Labrys monachus: one gene and its partner. Each later gene encodes a partner of the first gene's protein in a complex. Links are inferred from orthologs where the notes say so. Each region holds a gene or a part of one and is shown on either strand. Other genes may lie near its edges. The genes, in order: rpmG and rplL.

Region 1 (15,894 bases):
CGACGGACGCTTCGGACCGTATGTCCAGCTCGGCGAGGGCGAAAAGCCCAAGCGCGTCAGCCTGCCCAAGGGAATCGGTCCCGGCACCATCGATCTCGAACGGGCGCTCGCCCTGCTCGCTTTGCCCAAGGAAGTTGCCACCCATCCGGACACCGGCAAGCCGATCGTCGTCGGCATCGGCCGCTTCGGGCCCTATGTCCAGCACGAGAAGACTTACGCCAATCTGGAGAAGGACGACGACGTGCTGGCGATCGGTGCCAATCGCGCCGTCGATCTCATCGTCACCAAGGAGACAAAGGGTCCCGGCCGGCGCTTCGGCGCGGCGGCCGCCGCAGGTCGCGTCCTCGGCGACTATCCGGGCGGCGGCGAGGTGCAGGTGAAGCCGGGCCGCTACGGCGCCTATGTCACCAACGGCAAGGTCAACGCCACCCTGCCCAAAGGCATGGAAGCCGATGCGGTGACGCTGGCGCAGGCCATCGAGATGATCGCCGCCAAGGGAGGCGGAGCCAAGGCCGCCGGCGCGAAGGCCCGTACCACCAAGGCGCCCGGTACCAAGACGGCTGCTTCCAAGACGGCCGGAACCAAGACGGCCGCCGCCAAGAGCGCGGCAAAGGACGGCCCGGTGAAGAAGGCGCCCGCGAAAAAGGCGGCAGCGGCTGGAGCCGAGGCGACGGAAACGGCCGCCCCCGCCGCCAAGCGGGTCGCCGGAAAGGCCGCGCCGAAGAAGGCCGGCAAGGCTATCCTCGATTCGGACGACGTGCCTTTCGACGTGGACTGACCGGAAGCGCGAACGTCGGGCGCCTCACCACCGTCCCCTGCTCCGGTTCCAGGCGAAGAGGAGGTCGGCGAAACGGTCATAGGCCAGGCGGGTGACAAGAATGACGCCCGGCGCGCCGAACAGCCGGGCGAGCCAGTTCTGGCCCGGCGTAAGTCGCCAGATCGCCAGCGCGACATCGGCTCCCGCCAGGAGATGGCCCTCTTCGTCGACGGCGTGCAGGCGGCGGCGGACGTCGTCGACGGTCACGCCGTACCGGGCCAGCACGTCCGGCTCCAGATTGATGTCGAGGAAGGCCAGCCGGCCGGCCTTCACCGCCGCCAGCGATCTGCCTTGCTGGTGGCGGATGCCGGCCTCGCAGACGGGGCAGCGCGTATTATACCAGACCGTGAGCTTGGGAAGCATGGGCGATCCGCGGCTGTGAAGCTCGTCGACGACATTCGACACCCCATCTTCGCCGGGAACGCCGTGCTGCAGCGCGGCATAGACATTGACACGATGTCGCACTCTCCCTATATGCCTCCTGTCCGGTTCCATCGAACCGCTGCCGCGACGCTGCCTGTGCCAGCCGGTCGCGATCGATTTCAGACGGTCTGTCCGGGGCACCCCGACATCTGCGGCCTTCCTGCTCCCTTACCGATGACAAGCGTCGCCGGTGCAGGCGCGCAGGCCCGGATCATCCCGACAGACATCCCGCCAGCCCGGCGAACGTCCAGCCAAATGCGGCGTGCCGGCGATTGGCTTCGACAAACACCCTGTGCGTTGGTCTATGATGCCTCATCCAGGCTCCCGACGCCAAAATCGGAATTCCCTCGTGCCCCGCAAACCTAGAAATACCGCAGCATCGGAGCCGTCCCTCCCCAGTCGCGACGACATCGTCGCCTTCATCGCCCGTTCGCGCGGCCGGGTCGGCAAGCGTGAGATCGCCCGTGAATTCGGCCTCAGCGGCGCGGACAAGATCGCACTGAAGCACCTGCTCGACGAATTCGCCGAGGAAGGTGCGGTGCAGCGCACGCGCAAGGGCTTCAACGCCCCCGGCGCTCTGCCCTCCTCCCTCGTCGCCGACATCACCGGCCGCGATCGCGACGGCGAGCTGGTCGCCGTGCCCTCCGACTGGAACGAGGACGCCGGCAAGCCACCGAGCATTCTCGTCGTCGTCCCCAAGCGTTTCGGCGGGGCCGCACCCGGCGTCGGCTCGCGCGTGCTGCTGCGCATGGCCGATGGCGCATCGGACCATCGTCCCACCGGCCGCGTCATCAAGCTGATCGAGCGCCTGCGCCAGCGCATTCTCGGCGTGTTCCGCCGCCTGCCCAACGGCGAGGGCGAGGTCGTCTCGATCGAGAAGCGCAACGCCGACCGCAAGCTGGCGGTCCGCGCCGACGATGCCTCGGGCGTGGAGGACGGAGACCTCGTGTCCATCGAGCCGCTGCGGGGCTCGCGCGGCGGGCCGCCCCTCGCCCGCATCGTCGAGAGGGTCGGCAAGGTCGGCAGCGAAAAGGCGATCAGCATGATCGCCATCCATGCCCACGACATCCCCTATGTCTTCCGCAAGGATACGCTCGAGGAAGCGGAAGCCGCCCGCCCCGCGACGATGTCGGGCCGCGAGGATTGGCGGCGCCTGCCGCTGATCACCATCGATCCCGCCGACGCCAAGGACCACGACGATGCCGTCCATGCCGAGCCGGATGCCGATCCGGCCAATCCAGGCGGCCATGTCCTCACGGTGGCCATCGCCGACGTCGCCGCCTATGTCCGTCCGGATTCGCCCCTCGACCGCGAAGCACTGATCCGCGGCAATTCGGTCTATTTTCCCGATCGCGTCGTGCCCATGCTGCCCGAACGCATTTCGAACGACCTCTGCTCCCTGCGCCCCGACGAGAACCGTCCGGCGCTCGCCGTGCGCATGATCATCGCCGCCGACGGCCGCAAGCTGCGCCACAGCTTCCATCGCGTGATGATGCGGTCGGCGGCCAAGCTCTCCTATGCCCAGGCCCAGCGTGCGGTCAACGGCGACACCGACGAGATCACCGGACCGCTGCTCGAACCGGTGCTTCGCCCGCTCTGGGCCGCCCATGCGGCGCTCAAGCTGGAACGCGGCGAGCGAGGCCCGCTCGATCTCGATCTCCCCGAGCGCAAGATCCTGTTGAAGCCGAGCGGCATGGTGGACCGCGTCCTCGTGCCCGAGCGGCTGGACGCGCACCGCCTGATCGAGGAATTCATGATCCTCGCCAATGTGGCGGCCGCCGAGACCCTCGAGGCGAAGAAGACCCCGCTGGTCTATCGCGTGCATGACGAGCCCTCGATGGAGAAGGTCATCGCGCTGCGGGAGTTCCTTCGCACGCTCGACATCCCGCTTTCCAAGCAGGGCGCCATGCGGGCATCCCAGTTCAATGCCGTCCTGCAGCAGGTCGAGGGGACCGACAATGCCCATCTCGTCAACGACGTCGTGCTGCGCTCGCAGAGCCAGGCGGAATATTCGGCCGACAATATCGGCCATTTCGGCCTCAATCTGCGGCGCTATGCGCATTTCACCTCACCCATCCGCCGCTATTCGGACCTGATCGTGCATCGGGCGCTGATCCGTGCCCTCCATCTCGGCGACGACGGGCTGCCGGCCGACATGACGCCGGCCGCCCTCAACGAGGTCGCCGCACGGATCTCGGCCTGCGAACGCCGCGCCATGACGGCGGAACGGGAGACCATCGACCGGCTGATCGCGCATTTCCTCGCCGACAAGGTGGGCGAGATCTTCCAGGGGCGCGTCTCCGGCGTCATCAAATCCGGCCTGTTCGTCAAGCTCCTCGAAACAGGCGCAGACGGCTACGTACCGGCCGCGACGATCGGTCACGATTATTATCGCTTCGAGGAAGAGGCACATCAACTCGTCGGTGCGGCGACGGGCGAATCCTTCCAACTCGGCGACACGGTGTCGGTGAAGCTGGTCGAAGCCGCCCCCTTCGCCGGCGCCCTGCGTTTCGAGATCGTCTCGGACGGAGGCCGCCAGCGCCCGCCGGGCCGCCGGACAGGCATGGTCAAGCGCCCGCGCATCACGGACCGCAAGGGCAGCGGCGCCCGGCGCAAGGCCAGGAGCCAATGGAGCAAGGGATGAGAATGGCGGCGATGATCGAATATTCCCCAGGCCAGCGCGACGTCGCCCTCGCCATGCGGCGCGGCCTCACGCTGCGCTGCCCGAACTGTGGCAAGGGCCACCTGTTTTCATCCTATCTGAAGGTCGTCGACCGTTGCGAGGCGTGCGGCGAAGAGCTCTTCCATCACCAGGCCGACGACGCGCCTCCCTACTTCACCATGCTGATCGTCGGGCACGTCATCGTGGCCGGCGTGCTCAGCCTCGAAATAGGCTGGCATCCGCCCATCTGGCTTCACATGCTGATCTGGCTGCCGCTGACCGTGATCCTCTCCCTGGCGTTGCTGCCGGTGATCAAGGGCAGCATCGTTGGCCTGCAATGGGCCAATCGCATGCACGGGTTTGCATCGGATCATGATCCCGATGCCATATCGCATTACTGAATCATGAGCCTCGTGCCGCCCGAACGAACCCGGGCCGCCTCGCCCCGCGATGCCGCCTCCCTCATTCTCGTCGACCGCAGCGGTCGTGTGCCGAAAGTATTGATGGGGCGCCGGCATCACGGCCACGTCTTCATGCCCGGCTTCATGGTGTTTCCGGGCGGCCGCGTCGAGGCCGCCGACCGCTCGATGCGCGTCTACGGCTCCCTCGCCCCTCATACCGAACGCAATCTCCTCGCCCGTGTCAGCCGGCCTTCGCCGGGCAAGGCACGGGCCCTCGCACTGTGCGCCATCCGGGAAACATTCGAGGAGACCGGCCTTCTGCTGGGGGAAACGGGGCTCGGCGCGCCTCCGGCGACCAGCGCCCCTTGGCGGGCCTTTGCCGCCCGGGAGGTCTACCCCGCGCCGGAAGCCCTGCATTTCGTGGCGAGGGCCATCACGCCGCCCCGTCACCCGCGGCGGTTCGACACGCGCTTCTTCGTGGCGGATGCCGCGAATATTGCCGGCCGCACCGACGGCGTGATAGGCCCTGACACCGAGCTGGTGGAACTGAAATGGCTGGGCTTTGACGAAACGCAGGACGAGAATCTCGCGGACATCACGCGCAAAATCCTCTCCGAAGTCGTGCGGCGGCTGGCGGAGGGGCTCGAACGAGACCTGCCCGTACCGCTCTTCCATGAACGGCGCGGCACCTGGCGGCGCGATGAAATCTGATGTCCGATAGCCGGGCGTCCCTGCTCGGGGAGCGGAAACCCGGACGGACGCAGGTCGTGACCATCGCGGCGGCGATCACCTGCATTTCAGTCGCGGGCATCGGTCTGTCGCTGGTGACGCCGCTGATGTCCCTGCTGCTTTCGGCACGGGGTATCAGCGCCACGACGATCGGCATCATCATGGCCGCCGGCAGTCTGGCCGGCATCGCTGTCAGCCCGTTCGTGCCGCGGCTGGCCGTGCTGTTCGGCCTGCGCAATTTCGTCCTGCTCAATCTGGCGCTCGCCACGGTGGTGCTGTGCCTGTTTCCGCTGCTTCAATCACTCGCGGCCTGGTTCGTGCTGCGCTTCCTGTTCAGCATCGCGGTCGGCAGCCTGTTCGTGCTGTCGGAATATTGGATCAATGCGGCAGCGCCGAGCGCCAGGCGAGGCCTGGTCATGGGCATCTATGCCACGGCACTCTCGATCGGCTTTGCCGTCGGCCCGGGACTGCTCATCGTCGCCGGCGGCGCGACATCGGTGCTGTTCGTCGTCGGCGCGGCCTTCTTCGTCGTCGCAGCCATACCGATTCTCTTCGCCGGGAGGGCTGTGCCGGCGCTGGAGGGCAAATCCACCTTGTCGGTCTGGCGCTTCGTGCTGGTCGCCCCGGTGGCGACCGCTGCAGCCTTCGTCTATGGCGCCATCGAGCAAGGCAGCTTCTCCTTTCTGACCCTGTACGGCGAGGCGATCCGATTGAGCCAGAACGACTCGGCCTGGCTCCTCACGCTGTTCGGCCTCGGCAACGTCATTTCCCAGGTCCCGCTCGGGCTGCTGTCCGACCGGTACAGCCGTCCCCTGCTGTTGCTGGCCTGCGCGCTGGTCTCGACGGCCGGCGCCTTGCTGATGCCGCTCTTTGCCGAGGACCTGCCTTTGTTGATGGCCGTGATCTTCGTGACCGGCGGAATGGCCGGCGGCCTCTACACCGTCGGCCTCTCCCATCTCGGCGCCCATTTCTCCGGGAGGGCCCTGGCGACCGCCAACGCCGCCTTCATCATGCTGTATGGGCTGGGCATGACGGCAGGCGCGCCGGTGCTCGGCATCGTGGTCGATACTGTCCGTCCGCACGGGTTTGCCTTCGGCCTCGCCTTCATCTGCGGCGCCTATGCGCTCCTGGTGCTTTCCCGCCTTGGAACGCGTGCAAGTTAGGGCGTCCAGCCGCTTTCCGATTGACTTCAGCGCGCCCGTGAGTAGTGTGCGGCCAGATTCAAGCGGGCCGCGCCGTTGCGTGGCTTGGCCGCCTCCATTTTCTTTGGCCGGCGGCATTGTTCGGAGCATCACCATGGCCAAGGCCGCAACCATCAAGATCAAGCTGATTTCGACGGCTGACACGGGTTATTTCTACGTCACGAAGAAGAACACCCGTACGAAGACCGAGAAACTCTCGATGAAGAAATACGATCCCGTCGCGCGCAAGCACGTCGAGTTCAAGGAAACCAAGATCAAGTAGTTCCGGTTGCCGGAACGATATGAGAGGGCGCCTTGCGGCGCCCTTTATTTTTGACGTGGCTGAGCAAATTGCGATTCCATCGAATCGCAATTCTTCTCTGGCTTATTGTTTCGACGCATTTTCATAATCGAAAAGTCGATCAGCTTTTCCGGAAAATGCTCTCGTGCCCATGCCGGCCGATCGGCATTCGGAGCGGCGCGCCGGTCAGACGCCTTTCAGCTTGGTTTGGAAGAAGCTCAGGACAAGGGCGAGCAGGCCATGCGATTCGGTGCGCCGCGTAGCGGGCACCGGCATGCTCCCGGAAGCGGTGCCGGTCGGATTCGGCTGCTGCATATCGGGCTGTTTGGGGTGCGGCGCCCTCCCGCCCGGCCTCGCCACCCGCAGGTCGTGAGCCCTGCGGATGGAGGCTGCTCGCCGCAGGAGAACCCGTGCAGAGGCCTCCGGCCGGTCGTCGTCATAGGCGGTCCGCCGCTCCTGCGTCTTCACGCTGTTCCAGGCCTTGGTGACCCTGACGGCGAGTACGGCCCGGGTCTCCTCCGGCTGGGTATCAGGGTGCAGCCATTTGAGCAGCATGACCATATGCCACCGCAATTTCTCCCGCGAGGCATCGGGCGTAGCGCCGAGGCAGCGATAGCTGTCCGCGTTCGGAGCGAACAGGATCTGCTCGATGAAGAATTCGGACGCCGCGATGACGAAATCGGTGGAGCGCTGGGAGAGGAGCGCGGCCTCCTCGATAGCCTGCTCGTCGCCCGAGACCACCCGCAGCAGAAAGGAAATGTCGTCCGGCAGGTCGCGACTTCTGCTGTGCTTGACGCGTGTGGGCTCGCGGAAGAGGGCGATGGCCGATTGGAGGGCGGTCGGCACTGTCATGACGGGATCTTCGGGGTGGCGGGCTGGCTCTCGATGCGGGTGTTTTCGGCTTCGTCCGGGCCGAGGCCATATCCGTAGCCGTAACCATAGCCGTATCCATAGCCATAGGCATAGCTCTCATGGCGGGAATCGTAGCGGGTGAGGACGGCGCCGATGATGGTGCTGCGGGCGAATTGGAGGCGCTTGAGGCCGCTGCGGACCGCGTGCTTGGAGGTATGGCCGGCGCGCACGATGAACACGGTGGCGGCCACGGCGTTGGACAGCAATTGGGCGTCGGCCAGGCCCATGATCGGCGGGCCGTCGAGGACGACGAGGTCGAAGATCTCGTCGCTGGCGGTCAGCAGCGACAGGAGGCGCGGCGAGGCCAGGAGGTCGGCGGCGTTGGGCGGCAGCGGCCCGGAGGCCATGAACACGAGATTGTCGATCTTGGTCTTCTGCAGCGAGGCGGGCAGCGTGGTGGCGCCGGTCAGGTAGTTGGTCAGCCCCTTGAGGTTGCTCAGCCCGATCTTGGTGTGCAGCGAGGGCTTGCGCAGGTCGCCGTCGATCAGCAGCACGCGCAGCCCCATCGCGGCGAAGTGGCGCGACACCGTCAGCGCCGAGGTCGACTTGCCCTCCGCCGGCTGCGCGCTGGTGAACAGCAGCGATTTCGGCAGGCCGTTGTCGGTGGCAAAATGCAGCGAGGTGCACAGCGTCCGGTATCCCTCGGACAATTCCGAGCGCCCGTCCGCCAGTTCGTCTTCCAGGACCCGTCCGGTGCCCAGGCGCGGGATCACCCCGAGCGTGGCGATGCCGGTCAGGCGCTCCATCTCCTCCAGCGTGGTGACGGTGTTGTCGAGCCGCTCCAGGAGGATGGCGGCGCCGAGCCCGGCCACCAGGCCGAGCGCCAGCGAGAACAGGATGTCCTTGGTCACCTGCGGCGAGGACGGGCTGCCCGGCACTTCCGCCCGGTCGACGATGAACACGTTGTTGGCGCCGATGCCGCCGGCGACGTCGACTTCCTTGTAGCGCTGCAGCAGCCCGTCATAGAGGGCGCGGTTGCTGTCCGCCTCGCGCTTGAGGATGTTGTACTGGATCGAGCGCTTCTGCAGGTCGAGCACCTGCCCCCGCAGGATGTCGATCTGCCGCTTCATCTCCCCCTCCTGGCTCAGCGATGCCTCGTAGGCGCCCTTGAGCGAGGACTTGATCGTGGTGATCTGGGCGGCGAGCTGGCGGTCGACTTCCTTGATCTGGTTGTTGATCTGCACCATCGCCGGATAGCTCGGCTTGAAGGTGGCGATCTTGTCCTGGTAGTCGGTCACCAGGCCGTTGCGCTTGTCGCGCAGGGTCTGGATCGTGCTGTCGCCGAGGAATTGCGGCAGGGTGGCGGCGTCGACCGACTGGGCCTGCTTGTAGATCTGCTCGTTGTGGATGCGGTCGGAGACCAGCCTGGTCAGGGCGTCGTTGGCGGCCGCCAGATTGCTCTCGGCGATCGAGGACTTGTCGGCCGTGTTGATGATCTGCTCCTTCTGGCCGAAGTCGAGCAGCACCTTCTCCGATTCCTGCAGGCGGGCCTGGGCCTGCTGCAGCTGGTCTTCCAGGAAGGTCTTGGCATAGGCATTGGCCTGGAAGCGCTTGTCGAGATTGGCGGCGATGAAGCCGTTGGCGAGCCCCATGGCGATCGACTGCGCCCGGGCGGGTTGCGGATCGGTATAGGTGATGTCGACCATGCGCGAGCCGGTCACCGGCACCACCTTGCGGTTGCCCAGGATGCGCGAGGCCGCTGCCCGGTCGAGCACGCGCCGGTTGACCACCGTCTCGGGGGCGGCCACCGCGCCGGCGCCGGCGAACAGGCGCCCGATCATCGCCATCATCGAGAAGCCGTTCGTCTGCAGGAAGTCCGTATCGTCGGCCAGCTTCAGCGCCGCCGCCGTGCGCTCGGCGATGCTGCGGCTCTCGAGCAGGACATATTGGGTGCGCAGGAACTCGTTGTCGCCCGCCTCCACCGGCGTGATGCTGCCGCTGTCCAGGATCCGGGCGACGTTGCGGTCGATCTGCAGCCGCACGGTCGCGGTATAGAGCGGCGTCGTCATCAGCGTGCGGACCGCCCCGATGGCGGTGAAGCCCAGGACGACGCACAGGATCACCCATTTGTACTTGCGCAGGATGCGCAGATAGTCGTGCACGGTGACGAAGAAGGATTCGGTGCCGCTCGGCGCCGCATTCGCATAGCCGCCCTGTCCGTAGCCCCGCGAGGCCGGCAGGCCGGAGGCCGCGATCAGCTGGCGCGCCGCATCTCCCTCCAGGAGCCTGTCGTCGGCGGCGCTCACGCGGCCGGCTCCGCGGCGCGAGGAAAGAACGCCCCAGCCCGGCACGCGGCCTCGGCGGACCGATCCGCCGCCACCGGCTCCCTCGGAAGCTCCTTCATGCGATATGTCATTCTTCCCGGCACCCAACCCGTCATCTAGAAACTCTTAAATGTGGTGGCTGCCGGCAGGGCCTTGAGGAAGAGCGAGAACGCCGTCTTCGTCTGCGAAGCGTCGGCGACGATCACGTCCCCCGCCTGTATCGCCGGATCGGCCGCCTTGCCGTCCCGGATGGCGTCGATGTCGAAGCGTGCCACCGAGCGCCGGCCGCCTTCCTGACGGAACACCAGCACCGTGTCCGAGGCCGTGTCCGTGTTCGGGCCGCCCGCCTGCGCGATGAACTGCAGCAGCGAGGTCTTGCCCCGCAGCGGATAGATGCCCGGGCTCTTCACCGCGCCCTCGACCGTCACGCGCTGGCTGTTGTATTCGCGCACGAACACCGACACCTGCGGCGATTGCAGATAGCGTGCCCCGAGGCGCTGGGCGAGGTCGCGCTCCATGTCCTGGGGCGTCTTGCCGGTGGTCGGCACGGTGCCGACGAGCGGCAGGTTGACGGTGCCGTTGTCGGCGACCTGCACGCTGCGCGTCAGTTCCGGCACCTGGAACACCGAGATGTCGAGCACGTCGAGCGGGCCGATCTTGTAGGCGGTGTTGCCTGGGGTCGAGGCCGACACGAAGGTCGCCGCCGCGCTGGACAGCGCCGCCTCGTCCACCGGCGCCGCAGCGCCGGTCGCCAGGCCGCCTTCGGTCCCGGTGCCGGAAGAGCCGGCGCACCCCGTCAAAGAAAGACCGCAAACCAGCGCCAGCATTCCCGCCCGCACCGGACCGCGCGTCGGACACCGGGCGAGGCCTCGGTGGGCGCGGCGGGGGACTGGCCAGCTTCTCATTCGACAACTCTGCGTTCACACCAGCGACACAAGGATCCGGCATGCTGGGCGGCACGTCATTCGCGAGAATGCACAGAGGCTTGGCGACGACCATATGGGTCCCTTCACCATCGCCCACCCGCCTGGCCGCAGCCTCTCCACCTTGTAACAGGTCGGGCGGGCATCGTCCAGCATCCTGGGCGCCCGAGGACCCGACGGACAGCCGCTGCCGGTCAATCTACCGAATGCCGCCTGCGCCGCGGTCGGGCGCATAGGCATACCCTTCGGCTCTCTCCACGCAGTAACGATAGCGTATCCTCAACGAGCAGAACACCCGGATACCAGGGTATGGTCCGGAACAGCCAGTAATAAATCATTGACGCGGATTTAAGCTCTCCGATTTGCTGAACGGGTGGGTTGCGCTAACGGATCAAAGAGAGTTATAGATCATAAATATGTGATATTTATCGGAGACGTCAGCGAAAGGCCACCAACATGTTCCCAAGAATCGCGTTGGCATTGATACCCATCCTGTTTGCGGGTGTTGCGTCTGCCCAAAGCATTGGCAGTATGAAGGGAGATGTACTCGTCAACCATGGCAATGGGTTCATCCTCATGGCTGCCGCCGGCCCGCTCGCCATCGGCGATACTGTCATGGCCCGCCCCGGCGCCCGCGCCGTCCTTCGCTATGCCGATGGCTGCAAGGTCGACATCATCCCCGGCACGGTCCTTACCGTCGAGAACGTCTCGCCCTGCGCCTTCCTGGACACGACAGGATCCACCAGCGACGCGACCGGCCAGACGACCAATTCCAACACCACCCCTGGCGACTCCACCTTCCCGGTCGATGCCCTGGTCGCGGCGGGCCTCGGCGGCGCCATTGCCGGCGGTGTCATCGGAACCACTCTCTCTTCGGAGGACAATTCCGCCAGCCCTTGACGGCTTCACCCAGCCGAACGTCCTCGCAAGCCGCCGCATCCGTACCGCGCTTTTCGCATGAGTCGCTCGCGGGAGGCGCGCCGCTCACTATCGACGCCATCGCCTGCAATCCCCGCATCGCCCGATCCATCCCGGCCGTCGGAGCCGACTACCTGCTTGCCGTCAAAGGCAACCAGCCGACATTGCAGACCGCCTTCGAAGCCGCCGACGCCGGCCAAGCCGACATCGACGTCGACAAGGGCCATGGCCGCATCGAAACCCGCGCCATCTCGGTCCTGCATCAGGTCGACCGGCTCGACGGCGACCGGCGCTTCCCCAGCGAAGCCCGCTTCCTCGACGCACGCGCCGTCATCAGGTGGATGCGCTGACCGAATTGAAGGATCGCTTCCGGTACCACGTCCGCTATTCTATTACCTCAGTTACCTCAGTGCGTTCTCCGCCGCCGCCCTCGCAAAGACCATCCGCGGCCATTGGAGTATCGGGAACACGCCGCATCGGACCCTCGACGTGATCGTCCAGGAAGAGTTCTCGCGCGTGCGCACAGGGGATGGCCTCAGAACATGGTCATCCTGAGTAAATTCGCCTTCGACATGCTCCGCGCCACCACCAGCATCAGCGCCCTGCCCAACCTTCCCCCTCAACCCTGCCGGCGGCCGACCAAGCCGCCCCGACCCAAGTCCCCCAAGCTGAGAAGAAAATTCGCCAGCTGGGACGTCAACAGGCTCGCCGAAGCCCTCATCGGCCAAGAAAGCTAAAGCAAAATGCGTTCAAGCAGAAACGGATCACCGCTTCAACGCTTTGGTCTTGAAAGCATTTTGCGATTCTCGTGATTCGATCCGAAGATGGAACGCCCTAACCTAAATCAGTCAGATTCCGACCCCTGGCGGCGCGAGGCTAGACGATGCCCGCTTGATTCATCTCGCGATGCCCTCCGATTCGGTGTTTCGTTGGCCATGGTGCTCCATCTTTTTGTCGAAACATACCATCTTCAAGATGGCGGCCATGCCTAGGCATCGCCAAATCCCGGTATCTCGGAAGTAATAAATCGTAATTTTGCGCTTATCCCGGCGATTAGCCGGCCGACAGGTTGCGCCAGACACCAAAATCGGCATATAGATTATGTATATAATAATCATATAGTGCACATGTGGAAGCGAGCTGCGAAAGGCCGTCGAAATGTTCACGAGAGCTATGTTTGCATTAGTACCGCTGTTGTTCGCAGGCGCAGCATCCGCCCAGAGCGTCAACAACATGAAGGGCAACGTGCTGGTGAATCACGGCAACGGTTTTGTCCTCATGGCTGCTGACGGACCCGTCGCTGTGGGCGATACAGTCATGGCCCGGCCGCACGGCCGGGCTACGCTGACTTATGTGGACGGCTGTAAGGTCGACATCATTCCCGGTACCGTAACCACCGTCGAGAGCGTCTCGCCTTGTGCCTTCGGTCAGGCTGCAAATCCCGACTCAACGGGGCAGGCCTCCGGTCTCGAGGCCGGGTCGTCGGGCCTTCCAGCCGATGCTCTCATTGCCGCTGGCCTCGGTGTCGGTATCACCGGGGGCTTCATTGCAACCGATCTGACTTCTCAGGAAAACCCCGCGAGTCCCTGAAGCGACCAAAGAGCGGAAATTCCTTCTCTTGTCGTACCGCGAACGAATCGTCGAACTCTCCTCTGCGGACAGTGGTTTCGATATTTTGCAAAAAACGCTTCCAGAAGCTCTTTCCGATAAGTCGATAGACTTCTCGGCCAGGAAAATTCCACCAGAGCAATAATCTGTCGTAAAGCCAGTGCCTGGATGTTGCCTGAATTGCCCCCGGCATCGAGACTAGGTAGGATGGTGGGCGCGAGCACCGACGGGTGGAAGGCGGTCACGCCTCGCCGAGGAAGCTGCGCACGGTCTCGAGGAATTTCGCCACCGATATCGGCTTGGACAGATAGGCCTCGCACCCGCCCTGCCGGATACGCTCCTCGTCCCCCTTCATGGCGAAGGCCGTGATCGCCACGACGGGAATCGACTTCAGCTCGTCGTCGTCCTTCAGCCAGCGCGTCACTTCGAGCCCGGACACTTCGGGCAACTGGATATCCATCAGGATCAGGTCCGGCCGATGCTCGCGTGCCAAATTCATCACGTTGATGCCGCTGCGCGTCTCGACGATGTCGTAGCCATGCGCCTCCAACAGGTCGTGGAAGAGCTTCATATTGAGCTCGTTGTCCTCCACGATCAGGACCTTCTTCGCCATGGTACCTCTTGCCTGCGGCATTGCCTGGAAAACAATTAAGTTGCAGCATCCGAGTTCTTGCGACAACTCGCTACGGACACTGCCGGGTCCTGTCGTCCTTCGCGCCGGACAAAACTAGCACTCACTTCTTACCAAACGGAGAATCGATGCTCGCAAACAGCAAGGGCGAGGCCGCTCAAAAGGAAGAAGCACAGGCGGTCGCGGTAGCGGCCCTCGGCTTCATTGCGGCCGACGAGGATCGCCTCGGACATTTCTTGGACCTCACCGGCCTTGCGCCGGACGATATTCGGCGCGCCGTTTCGCAGGCGGGCTTTCTTGCTTCCGTCCTGCAGCACGTGATGTCCGACGAGGCGACCGCCGCGGCCTTCGCCACGGAAAATCACCTGTCCCCCGAGGCCCTCCGGCGCGCGGCCCATCGCCTCGGCGTCTATCAGGACTAGGCAGGCCATGAGCGCCCTGTGCCGCGACTGCCTGACGGAGGCCGGCGCGCTGGATCGCTGCCCGTCCTGCCGGTCGCCGCGCATCGTGCGCCACCCCGCGCTGGAGCGCCTCGCCATCGCCCATATCGACTGCGACGCCTTCTACGCGGCTGTGGAGAAGCGCGACGAGCCCTCCCTCATCGACAAGCCCGTGATCATCGGCGGCGGCCGGCGCGGCGTCGTCTCCACTGCCTGCTATGTCGCGCGCACCTTTGGCGTGCGCTCCGCCATGCCGATGTTCGAAGCCCTGCGGCTATGTCCCCATGCCACCGTGATCCGGCCCGACATGGAGAAATATGTGCGAGTCGGCCGCGAGGTTCGCGAGATGATGCTGGCCCTCACGCCGCTGGTCGAGCCGCTTTCCATCGACGAGGCCTTTCTCGACCTCACGGGAACCGAACGCCTGCACGGCGCCAGCCCGGCCCGGACGCTGCTGCACTTCGCCCGCCGCGTCGAGAGCGAGGTCGGAATCACCATCTCGATCGGGCTTTCCGCCAACAAGTTCCTCGCCAAGACGGCCTCCGACCTTGAGAAGCCGCGCGGCTTCGCCGTGCTGTCGCCGGAAGAGGCTCCCGCCTTCCTCGCGCCGCGCCCGATCTCCTTCATCTGGGGCGTCGGCAAGGCCGGCGCCGCGCGCTACGCGCGGGACGGCCTGCGCACCATCGCCGATCTGCAGCGTGCCGGCGAGGCCGACCTCATGCGCCGCTACGGCGCGGAGGGACTGCGGCTCGCACGCCTGGCGTTCGGACGCGATTCCCGTGGCGTCGATCCGGAAGGGGACCGCAAATCGGTATCGGCGGAAACCACCTTCGAGCATGACCTGGCCAGCGGCGAAAGCCTGCTGCCGATTCTCTGGCGCCTGTCCGAACGGGTCTCCGAGCGCCTCAAGAAGGCTTCCATCGCCGGCTCGACGGTGACGCTGAAGCTCAAATCGGCCGATTTCAGGATCCGGACGCGCGCCAAGGCTCTGCATGAGCCGACGCGCCTGGCCGCCCGCATCTTCGAAGCCGGCAAATCGCTCCTCGCCAAGGAAACCGACGGCACGCAATACCGCCTGATCGGCATCGGCGTGACCGGGCTGGTCGACATGTCGGACGCGGACAGGGGCGATCTGGCCGATCCGCAGGCACGCCGCCTCGTCGCCGCCGAGGACGCCATCGACGCCGTCCGCGCCAAGTTCGGCAAGGCGGCTGTCCAGAAGGGCATCGCGTTCAAGCCCGGCAAAAGCGGGTAGCCCCCTGCCGCTTCACGGCGCTCCGGCGGCAGCCGGCATGCGATAGACGCCGATATCGAGCTTGTGGCCGCCATTGATGTTGACACCCGCGACCCGGCCGACGAAATCGGGCTTGGTGCCGCCCGCGGCGAGCCGCACCAGGAAGGCGGGCTCGGCCCCCTGCTCCACGAAAGCCGTGCGGCACGCCCCGCCCGCAAGGAAATCGGCCGCGCCCTGGGCCGTGGGCATGCGCAGGCCGGTACCGGCGAGGAAGACCAGGCTCGGCTCGCGGTAGCCGACCGTCGCCGCATCGATTTCAGGGCATTGCGGGCTGCGGGCCGCGGCGGCCAGCCTCGGGCTGATGGCGAAGACCTGAAGATTGGGAACCATGCCCTGATAGACGCCCCAATAGAGTGCGACACCGGTCAGCAGGCAGCCAAGGGCCGCTTC
Region 2 (10,545 bases), 1.1 Mb from region 1 along the record:
GTCAGGCGCCACGGCGAATCCAGCGTGATCCTGGAGGCGATGACGCGGGGTCATGGCCGCCATCTCGGCCTGGTGCGGGCGGCGCGGTCGCGGGCGCTGCAGCCGGTGCTGCAGCCCGGCAACGCGGTGCAACTGGTCTGGCGGGCACGCATCGACGGGCATCTCGGGCATTTCGCCGTCGAAGGGCTGGCCCTGCATGCCGCGCATTTCCTGTCCTCGCGCCTCGCGCTCTTCGCGATGAGCCATGTCGCGGCGCTGGTGCGGCTTTTGCCTGAGCGCGAGCCTCATCCCGGTCTCCACGGGGCGCTGGGAGAGATCATCGCGGTGATTTCGGATGCGGGGGTGGCCCCGGCGCTGATCGCGCGGTTCGAGCTCGAGATCCTCACCGAACTCGGCTTCGGCCTCGATCTCGGCCGCTGTGCCGCCACCGGCAGCGCGGACGACCTCGCTTATGTCTCGCCGAAGACCGGCCGGGCGGTCAGCCGCGAGGCGGGAGCGCCCTGGCACGACAGGCTGCTGCCTTTGCCGGGCTTCCTGCGCGGCGAGGTGGGAAGTCCCAGCGCCGCCGACATTGCCGACGCGCTCCGGCTCACCCGCTATTTCCTCGAGCGTGACGTGTTCGCGCCGCGCGGTCTCGTCATGCCGGAGGGGCGGCATGCCGTGGTGGAGGCGCTGACCGGGCGCCTGTGACGCTCGACCGCGGACGACGTCCGCTCAGGAGACCAGCGGTCTGGTGACGGCGCTCCTCTTCATCAGGCGCGAGAAGAGGAGGGAGACGATCAGCGTGAAGGCGATGCACGCCAAGGCGGCGCCGACGCCGCGCTGTCCGACCTGCGCCGCGAAAAGCCTCAGGAAGAAAAGATGCGCCAGATAGGCCCCGAAGACGTCGCGCCCCCAGGGCACGACGGGATCGGCGCCCGCGCGCATGTGAAGGAAGAGGCCGAACACGCCGACCGCCAGGGGAACGGTCCCGAGCGACATGTCATGGCCTTTCGGAAACCTGTCGAAGACATACCAGCCTTCGGCGATATGGATCGCCGCTCCGGCCAGAACCAAGGCGGCGAGCATGGGGATTGCCGGTATCCGTCCCTTTTTCATGGCATGGCCCAGCACGAGGAAGAGCGGCGCGAAGAAGAGGCCGTTGCGGTAGATCCACACGATCGCGTCGAAGTTCCGCGATCGCGCATAGAGCGCGAGCGCCGTTCCGACGAGATAGAGGGTGGCGGAAAGCGCGAGGCCGCCCTTGAGGCCGACACGGCGGACGGCGAACCAGCCGAGTGCGGTGCCGATGAACAGCGCCGGCAGAAACCACAGATGAAACCCGGCGCCGCCGCTCAGCGGAATGAAGATGTAGGAGCGGATGCTGGCCGGGTTCGGAAACGTGCCGGGATAGAAGACCTGCGATATCTCGCAGAAGGTGTAGAACGCAACCCAGATGACGAAGGGGACGAGGAGCCGCCTGAACAGCCTGAGGAGAGGCTCGACGGGCGCGGCAAGCGAATCGTCCTTCCACAAATAGCCGGAAATCAGGAAGAAGACGGGAACCGCGAAACGGCAGAGTTCATCGACGACGAATCCGATGGCGCGATCGTCGCCGAAAATCCCGTATGCATTGGCGTGGAGCGAAATGACGGCGACCAGAGCGACGAGCCTGGCCATCTCGATCCCACTATGCACCTTCAACGGCGTATGTCCTTCGCTGTAATCAAGGCCCGGGGTGGCGTTTGCGATCGGTTCTTCGCCTGCATGGCAGAGGCCTTGCGCGACGGTATCATGGTCGTTTCCAGACGCCTATGTCTACATCTGGAACCTCGCTCGAAAGCGCGGATCGCAGTCTAAGGGCAGATTGTTACTTGGACGTGTCGGTCTTGCGCGGATGCGGCCGCGGGCCGGGCCACCGGCGAGGCGTTCCGTCCCGCTATGCTTAACAAATCGTTATTCCGCCCAGATCCTGCGCTATCAGGCCGGAGATGTCATCTGGAGGATGGGACCCGTGCCCTTGCCCGTCATACGTTTGCTGACGATTTCGGTGCTCGTCTCGGTGGCCTTGCCGGCGGCGCCGGCGATGGCCGGCTGGCGCGACGGCTATTATTATGACGATGGCGGCTGGGGAGGGGACTATTATGCGCCGCTCCCCCGCCGTCCGATGTATGACCCGCAGGACTATGCGCCCGACGACGGCGACTATCAGGCGCCCTGGGCGCAGCGCAGGGCCTATGCGCCGCGCTATCGCTACGAACCCGCCTATGGCGAGGTGCCGGATGCCGGCGCCGCCCCGGCACGGCCTCCGATTCCCCCGCGCAATGTCGAGACGGCGCTGCCGGACGCGCCCTATGCCGGACCTGACCGGTCGGGCTCCGGCGCGCCGCCGAAAAAGCCGCCCGCCAAGCCCAGGCTGGCATCGATCGCGCCGGCGGCCCGGCCGGCCGCGGTGCGCATACCCCTGGCCCTTCCCGTCCCCCGCCCGAACCTGGAGAGCATGGACTTCGATTCGGCCACGCCCTCGATCGGATCATCTCCGTCCAAGCCGAGTGCCAGCCAGGTCCAGCGCTGACGCATCCGCGCTGTGGCCGGCGCGCTCAAGCCTTGACTTGCTGCCGCGCGACGTAGAGCGCCAGCGCTGCGGCGTTGGAGACGTTGAGGCTCTTGATGGCGCCAGGCATGTCGAGCCGAGCGAGGGCGTCGCACAGCGACCGCGTCCGCTGGCGCAGGCCCTTGCCCTCGGCGCCGAGGACGAGCGCGAGCGGACCGGACAGGGGCGTGCCTTCCAAGGTCGCCGGCCCCTCGGAATCGAGGCCGACGCGCATCACGCCGCTGTCGCCCATCTCGTCGAGCGTATCGCCGAGATTGCGCACCGACACGATCGGCACATGCTCGAGGCCGCCGGAGGCGGATTTGGCCAGCACGCCGGTCGCGGAGGGCGAATGGCGCTCGGTGGTTATGATCGCCGCGACGCTGAAGGCGGCGGCGGAGCGGACGATGGCGCCGACATTGTGCGGATCGGTGATCTGATCGAGCACCAGTACGATATCGCTGGCGCGCAATTCGCCGAAGGCGGGAGCCGGCAGCGGCGCGGTCTCCAGATAGAGGCCCTGATGGATGGAATCGGCGGTCAGCAGCCGGTCGATCTCGCCGGGGCGGACGATCTGCAGGGGGATGCCGGCCTGGATGTTCTCCTCCGCCAGCCGCCGCGCGGCATTCTCGGTCGCGAGAAGCCGCTTCAGCGTGCGCGCGGGGTTCTGCAGCGCCTCGCGCACGGGGTGCCAGCCATAGATGACGACGGTGTCCGGCGTTCCCGAATCCGGCCGCTCCCGGTGGTGCCCCTGGCGTCCCCTGCGTTCCCTGTCGTTCATCGATACCTCCAGGACAATTGCCATCGCATGGCTGGCGCCGCAAAAAAAGCCCCGATCGTTTGGTTATCCGCCGGGCGCGAAAGTCGGTCGAGGGATTTCGCCTTTTTCGGTTGACAGGTCCCCGCCGCGTCACCATAAGGACGCCCTCGAACGAAGCAGCCGCGCCACTCGGCGGCTTCGGGTCGCAGCGGTGTCACCAGCGCTGCGAAGGACGGTTTGGAGGGGTGCCCGAGTGGTTAAAGGGGACGGACTGTAAATCCGTTGGCTCAGCCTACGTTGGTTCGAATCCAACCCCCTCCACCAAGTCCGATCGGTTGGGACGCGGGTGTAGCTCAATGGTAGAGCAGCAGCCTTCCAAGCTGAATACGAGGGTTCGATTCCCTTCACCCGCTCCATCTTACGATTCGAACGGCGGTCTATCGGGGCGCGGGCGGCGCGGCGCGGAGCAATCTTTTGTTGCGTGCCGCTGCGAAAACGCCTATCGACCCGCGCGATATTTCGCACCGGCGAAATACCCAATCCTCCAATGCTGGAACCGGGGCTATGGCCAAAGAGAAATTTGAACGGAACAAGCCGCACTGCAACATCGGCACGATTGGTCACGTCGACCATGGCAAGACGTCGTTGACGGCAGCGATCACGAAGGTTCTGGCGGAGACGGGCGGGGCGACGTTCACGGCGTATGACCAGATCGACAAGGCGCCTGAAGAGAAGGCGCGCGGCATCACGATCTCGACGGCGCATGTTGAGTACGAGACGAAGAACCGTCACTACGCGCATGTGGACTGCCCGGGTCACGCCGATTATGTGAAGAACATGATCACGGGCGCGGCGCAGATGGACGGCGCGATCCTGGTCGTTTCGGCGGCGGACGGTCCGATGCCGCAGACGCGCGAGCACATCCTGCTGGCGCGCCAGGTCGGCGTTCCCGCGCTGGTGGTGTTTCTGAACAAGGTGGACATGGTCGACGATCCCGAGCTTCTGGAGCTCGTGGAGCTGGAAGTGCGCGAGCTTCTGTCGAAGTACGAGTTCCCTGGGGACGACATCCCGATCACCAAGGGCTCAGCGCTGATGGCGCTGGAGAACAAGTCGCCGGAGATCGGGCATGACGCGATCCTCGAGCTGATGAAGACGGTGGACGACTACATCCCGCAGCCGGAGCGGCCGATCGACCAGCCGTTCCTGATGCCGGTGGAAGACGTGTTCTCGATCTCGGGCCGCGGCACGGTGGTGACGGGACGCGTGGAGCGCGGCATCGTCAAGGTCGGCGAGGAAGTCGAGATCATCGGCATCCGTCCGACGCAGAAGACGACGGTGACGGGCGTGGAGATGTTCCGCAAGCTGCTGGACCAGGGTCAGGCTGGCGACAACATCGGCGCGCTGCTGCGCGGCACCAAGCGCGAGGACGTGGAGCGCGGCCAGGTTCTGTGCAAGCCGGGTTCGGTGAAGCCGCACACGAAGTTCAAGGCCGAGGCCTATATCCTGACGAAGGAAGAGGGCGGTCGCCATACGCCGTTCTTCGGCAATTACCGTCCTCAGTTCTACTTCCGCACGACGGACGTGACGGGGATCGTGACGCTGCCGGAAGGCACGGAAATGGTGATGCCGGGCGACAACATCGCCATGACGGTGAGCCTGATCGTGCCGATCGCCATGGAGGAGAAGCTGCGCTTCGCCATCCGTGAAGGCGGTCGCACCGTCGGGGCCGGCGTCGTCGCCGCCATCATCGAATAGGCCGAAATCGTTTCGACACGCTCGGGAACCGGCGCAGCCTCGGCTGCGCCGTTTCGCTTTACGGAGGCGCGAGGGCTGCGCGCGCGCCGCGGAGCCCTCTCTAAGGCCGTGCGGCGGTGTCGCCGAGGCGCTGGCCTGTGGCACGGTCGTGTGGCATCATCTCCGGGAGATGCCGCAAATTTTGCGGCGATGTCCGCATCAACGGGATTGCGCCGAACCATTTGCGCGGCTATGTAAGCGCCGCGCGGGCATCGCGTAGGGGTATAGCTCAGCTGGTAGAGCGACGGTCTCCAAAACCGTAGGTCGCAGGTTCGATCCCTGCTGCCCCTGCCAATTCACGCGGATGGGGTATTTGCCTCCTTTCGCAGCGATTTATCGGTAGCCGGGGGATGGGGCTTCGCCGCACCCTCGGTTTTGTATTGGCTCGGTCTTGCTTTTGCAGGGCAGGATTTCGACATAGGCGCTGGACTGACGTGAAAGTCCGGCCTGAGGTGGCGGTAGGACGATGGCAAAGACGACACCGTTGCAGTTCCTGCAACAGGTCCGCAATGAAACTAACAAGGTGACCTGGCCGACGCGCCGGGAAACCGTGATCACGGCGATCATGGTCGTGATCTTCGTTGCCGTCATGGCGATCTTCTTTTCGGTCACCGATGCCGTCCTGAAGGCCGGTGTCGGCTTCCTTATCAATCTTGGCCGTTGAGGACGATCGTTGATGGCCAAGCGCTGGTATATCGTTCACGCCTATTCGAACTTCGAGAACAAGGTGGCTCAGTCGATCCGCGAGCAGGTCGCGCAGCGCGGGCTGTCTGACCTGTTCGAGGAGATCCTCGTGCCGACCGAGAAGGTCGTCGAGGTGCGCCGCGGCCGCAAGGTCGACACCGAGCGCAAGTTCTTTCCCGGCTACGTTCTGGTGAAGTGCGAACTCACCGACGAGGTGCATCACCTCATCAAGAACACGCCGAAGGTCACAGGCTTCCTGGGGGCGGACAAGGCCAAGCCGGTACCCATTCCCGATCGTGAGGCCGAACGCATCAAGGGTCAGGTCGCCGACGGCGTCGAGCGTCCGAAGCCCTCCGTCAGCTTCGAGGTCGGCGAGCAGGTGCGTGTCGCCGACGGTCCTTTCGCCTCCTTCAACGGCGTGGTCGAGGAAGTCGACGAGAGCCGTGCCCGCCTCAAGGTGGCGGTTTCCATCTTCGGCCGGGCGACCCCGGTCGAACTCGAATATGCGCAGGTCGAGAAGCTCTGATCTGCCGAGGGGGCTGCGGAAGCACCCCCAGCCCTTGCCGATCTTCGCGAAATCGTCGATTTCGCCCTGAAGATCGCAGGTGTCCGGTGGTCCGATGCGATCGCATTCGGCCGCTGGTACGACGTCGCGGGAGGGGAGGCCGGGCTTGTCGCCGTCCGGCGGAACCGAACCGCGAACTCCGGCCACAGCGATGGCCATCAACCGCGGGGCAACCCGCTCAGGAGCAATAAATGGCGAAGAAGATTACCGGCTACGTCAAGCTGCAGGTGCCGGCGGGTTCTGCCAACCCGTCGCCGCCGATCGGCCCCGCGCTCGGCCAGCGCGGTCTGAACATCATGGAATTCTGCAAGGCCTTCAATGCGCGCACGGCGCAGATGACGAAGGGAACGCCGATTCCCGTCATCATCACCGCCTATCAGGACCGCTCGTTCACCTTCGAACTCAAGCTGCCGCCGGTTTCCTTCTTCGTGAAGGAAGCTGCGGGCATCAAGTCCGGTTCGCAGACGCCGGGCAAGGGTGCCAAGGCGGGCCAGATCACGATCGACCAGATCCGTGAGATCGCCACCAAGAAGCTGCCTGACCTCAATTGCGATACGGTCGAAGCGGCCATGGCAATGGTGAAGGGTTCCGCCCAGTCTATGGGCCTCGAGATCGTCGGGTGATATGATGTCTCATCAGGGAAAGCGCATCCGCGCCGCCAAAGAAGGCGTTAACCGCATCAAGCTCTATGGCCTGGACGAAGCGGTCCAGCTCGTCAAGGAGCGGGCCACCGCCAAGTTCGATGAGACGGTCGAGATCGCCATGAATCTCGGTGTCGATCCCCGCCATGCCGATCAGATGGTCCGCGGCGTCTGCAATCTGCCGAACGGCTCGGGGCGCACGCTGCGCGTCGCCGTGTTCGCGCGCGGCGCCAAGGCCGATGAAGCCCGGGCGGCGGGCGCCGATATCGTCGGCGCCGAGGATCTCGTCGAGATCGTCAATGGCGGCAAGATCGATTTCGACCGCTGCATCGCCACGCCCGACATGATGCCTCTGGTCGGCCGCCTCGGCAAGGTGCTCGGCCCGCGCGGCATGATGCCCAACCCGAAGGTCGGCACCGTGACCATGGACGTCACGTCCGCGGTCAAGGCGTCGAAGGGCGGCTCGGTCGAGTTCCGCGTCGAGAAGGCCGGCATCGTGCACGGCGCGGTCGGCAAGGCGTCATTCGGTTCCGACAAGCTGGCGGAGAACATCAAGGCGTTCGCCGACGCGGTGGTCCGCGCCAAGCCGGCCGGCGCCAAGGGGACCTATGTGCAGCGCGTCGCGCTGTCGTCCACCATGGGCCCCGGCGTGAAGATCGATCCGACGACCCTGCTCGGCGCCTGAGCGGCCGACGACGACATCGGGCCCCGCCTCTGTGGCGGGGCTTTTTTGCGCCCGCGGCGCGTGGCCGCTTCGGCCGGTATGCCACAATATGGCGGAGAGCCTCGAATTAGCTCTTGGCATTTGGCGTCCGAGGCCTTATATCGCGACTCTCACTGAACTGATCAAAGGTTCATGAACCTGGGGTGCGCAAGCGGCCCGGGATTTTGCTGTCCGGAGTTATCCGGATTTTAGACTGGCCGAACGGGCGGGGAAGTTTTTCAAGCCCGGGCGGCCATGTCCTGTCCGAGACTGCAGGCGCGGGGAAACCCGCTTAATTTGCAAAGAAACGCCTGAAAGGGCGCTCTTTTTGCCTGCATAGACGGGGAAGACCGGTTTTTGGTATCCGTTTCGCGGCTGCCTCGTGACTTGGTTCGATCCGACGCACCTGAAACCGCAAGGCATGTGTCATATTGACGCACGCCGGTGACGGGGGACAGGCACTCGAGCGTCGCCTTCAGCACGCCGGTTCGCCGGAGGGTATGGAGGCGGCAAAGTGCAACGGTCAGCTTTTCGTTCTGACGAAGAGCTGCAACCGGAGAGAGCAACGTGGAAAGAGCGGAAAAGCAGGAGTTCATCGGCTTTCTCCAGGAGGTCTTCAAGGCTTCCGGAGTGGTCGTCGTAGCTCACTATTCCGGCCTGACCGTCGCCCAGATGCAGAAGCTGCGCAAGCAGATGAAGCAGGCTGGCGCGACCGTGAAGGTCGCAAAGAACCGCCTCGCCAAGATCGCTCTCGATGGCACGGATGTTGCCAGCATCGCGCCCCTTCTGAAGGGGCCGACCCTGATCGCTTATTCGAGCGATCCGGTGGCAGCACCCAAGGTCGCCGTCGACTTCGCCAAGGGCAACGACAAGTTCGTTATCCTGGGCGGCGCGATGGGCAAGACCTCCTTGGACACGGACGGCGTCAAGGCCCTCGCGACCTTGCCGTCACTCGATGAACTGCGCGCCAAGCTCGTCGGCCTTATCCAGGCTCCGGCGACCAAGGTTGCTCAGGTCGTCACCGCGCCGGCTGCCAAGCTGGCCCGTGTGTTCGAGGCTTATGCCAAGCGAGACGAAGCGGCGTAAGGCCGTTCGCAACCCGATAACCGGTACGAACCAGAATTTAGGAAGAATGGACCATGTCCAAGATTGAAAAGATCGTCGAAGACCTCTCGAGCCTGACGGTTCTCGAAGCCGCTGAACTCGCCAAGGCGCTGGAAGAGAAGTGGGGCGTCTCGGCTGCGGCCGCCGTCGCCGTTGCCGCTGCCCCGGCTGGTGCCGCTGCGCCGGTCGCCGAAGTGCAGACCGAGTTCACGGTCGTCCTCGCCGCTGCCGGCGAAAAGAAGATCGAAGTCATCAAGGAAGTCCGCGCGATCACGGGCCTCGGCCTCAAGGAAGCCAAGGACCTCGTCGAGGGTGCTCCGAAGCCTGTCAAGGAAGCCGTTTCCAAGGAAGAGGCCGACAAGCTCAAGGCTCAGCTCGAGAAGGCTGGCGCCAAGGTCGAGCTCAAGTAAGAGAGCTTGCGTCAGGCGTTACGGCTCCGGGGATTCCCCGGGGCCTTTTCCGCGTTTGAGGCGCCCGGGCAGGGGCTGTCCTCGGGGCGGAGACGGCGAATCGGAGAATCCCGGAGGGGTTTTGCGATCCGCCGTTGCAAAGGGCGAAGGGGCGGCGCCAGCCGGCCGTAATTTATGCGGAGTTCCGTGCGAGCGGAACGCCGCCGGGCAGGTGAGGGGGCGTCGGCGCCTTCGCCTGCGGGATCAGATGCTTGTGGCATCGATGGCGCAGCGCCGGGCTGTTCCATCGTGTCGCATGAAGGGACGAGGACCACATGGCTCAGACGATCAATGCACGCAAGCGCGTCCGCCGGTTTTTCGGAAAAATCCGCGAAGTCGCGACGATGCCGAACCTGATCGAGGTTCAGAAGGCGTCATACGATCAGTTTCTTCAGGTCGACGAGCCCGCGGGCGGGCGGACGGACGAGGGACTGCAGACGGTCTTCAAGTCGGTTTTCCCGATCTCCGATTTTTCGAATAAGGCCATGCTCGAATTCGTCAAATACGAGTTCGAAGGACCGAAATACGATGTCGACGAGTGCCGCCAGCGCGGCATGACCTTCGCTGCGCCCTTGAAGGTGACCCTACGCTTGATCGTGTTCGATGTCGATGAGGAAACCGGCGCGCGTTCGGTCAAGGACATCAAGGAGCAGGATGTCTACATGGGCGATATGCCGCTCATGACCTCGAACGGCACCTTCATCGTCAACGGCACCGAGCGCGTCATCGTCTCGCAGATGCACCGCTCGCCCGGCGTGTTCTTCGACCACGACAAGGGCAAGACCCATTCCTCGGGCAAGCTGCTGTTCGCCGCCCGCATCATTCCCTATCGCGGTTCCTGGCTCGACATCGAGTTCGACGCCAAGGACATCGTCTTTGCGCGTATCGACCGCCGCCGCAAGATTCCGGTGACGTCGCTGCTCTTCGCCCTGGGCATGGACGGTGAGGAGATCCTGTCGACCTTCTACAACTCGATCATCTATACCCGCACCGATGACGGCTGGCGTGTTCCCTATGATTGGAACCGCATGAAGGGCGCCAAGCCCAATATCGACCTCATCGATGCCGATACCGGCGAGATCGTCGTGGAAGCGGGCAAGAAGCTGACCGCCCGTTCGGCGCGTGCGCTGGCGGAGAAGGGGCTCAAGGCGCTGCGCGTCACCGATGACGACCTCGTCGGGCAATATGTGTCCGAGGACATCGTCAACACCAAGACCGGCGAGATCTATCTCGAGGCGGGCGAGGAGCTCACCGAGAAGAACCTCAAGGTGCT

What was found.
Region 2: rpmG (region 1) and rplL share a complex: the UniProt entries of both Escherichia coli proteins name them as parts of the 50S ribosomal subunit. The link is inferred for Labrys monachus from one-to-one orthologs.

Annotation. Positions count from the first base shown.
Region 1 is NZ_JAUSVK010000001.1:3,125,650-3,141,543, forward strand. Bases 5,002-7,912 are described here. They hold rpmG (50S ribosomal protein L33), read left to right. Parts: upstream 5,002-6,328; coding sequence 6,329-6,496; downstream 6,497-7,912. Other genes in these bases: J3R73_RS14145 (NUDIX hydrolase), read left to right, coding at 5,002-5,014; J3R73_RS14150 (MFS transporter), read left to right, coding at 5,014-6,195; J3R73_RS14160 (hypothetical protein), read right to left, coding at 6,701-7,366; J3R73_RS14165 (GumC family protein), read right to left, coding at 7,363-7,912. In the rest of the region: topA (type I DNA topoisomerase), read left to right, coding at 1-778; J3R73_RS14130 (thiol-disulfide oxidoreductase DCC family protein), read right to left, coding at 803-1,180; rnr (ribonuclease R), read left to right, coding at 1,548-3,884; J3R73_RS14140 (DUF983 domain-containing protein), read left to right, coding at 3,887-4,303; more of J3R73_RS14145, read left to right, coding at 4,307-5,001; more of J3R73_RS14165, read right to left, coding at 7,913-9,672; J3R73_RS14170 (polysaccharide biosynthesis/export family protein), read right to left, coding at 9,807-10,517; J3R73_RS14175 (hypothetical protein), read left to right, coding at 11,145-11,513; J3R73_RS14180 (hypothetical protein), read left to right, coding at 11,510-11,881; J3R73_RS14185 (hypothetical protein), read left to right, coding at 12,074-12,268; J3R73_RS14190 (hypothetical protein), read left to right, coding at 12,705-13,121; J3R73_RS14195 (response regulator), read right to left, coding at 13,381-13,752; J3R73_RS14200 (DUF3572 family protein), read left to right, coding at 13,899-14,192; J3R73_RS14205 (DNA polymerase IV), read left to right, coding at 14,200-15,465; J3R73_RS14210 (ArnT family glycosyltransferase), read right to left, coding at 15,478-15,894.
Region 2 is NZ_JAUSVK010000001.1:4,266,619-4,277,163, reverse strand. The notes cover bases 7,602-10,545. They hold rplL (50S ribosomal protein L7/L12), read left to right. Parts: upstream 7,602-8,858; coding sequence 8,859-9,233; downstream 9,234-10,545. Other genes in these bases: rpoB (DNA-directed RNA polymerase subunit beta), read left to right, coding at 9,548-10,545; rplJ (50S ribosomal protein L10), read left to right, coding at 8,287-8,805; rplA (50S ribosomal protein L1), read left to right, coding at 7,602-7,701. Outside these bases: DNA repair protein RecO, read left to right, coding at 1-690; J3R73_RS19580 (acyltransferase), read right to left, coding at 715-1,677; J3R73_RS19575 (hypothetical protein), read left to right, coding at 1,994-2,554; J3R73_RS19570 (TrmH family RNA methyltransferase), read right to left, coding at 2,580-3,353; tuf (elongation factor Tu), read left to right, coding at 3,897-5,087; preprotein translocase subunit SecE, read left to right, coding at 5,593-5,790; transcription termination/antitermination protein NusG, read left to right, coding at 5,803-6,336; rplK (50S ribosomal protein L11), read left to right, coding at 6,567-6,998; more of rplA, read left to right, coding at 7,003-7,601. UniProt on the Escherichia coli protein: The binding site for several of the GTPase factors involved in protein synthesis (IF-2, EF-Tu, EF-G and RF3). Is thus essential for accurate translation.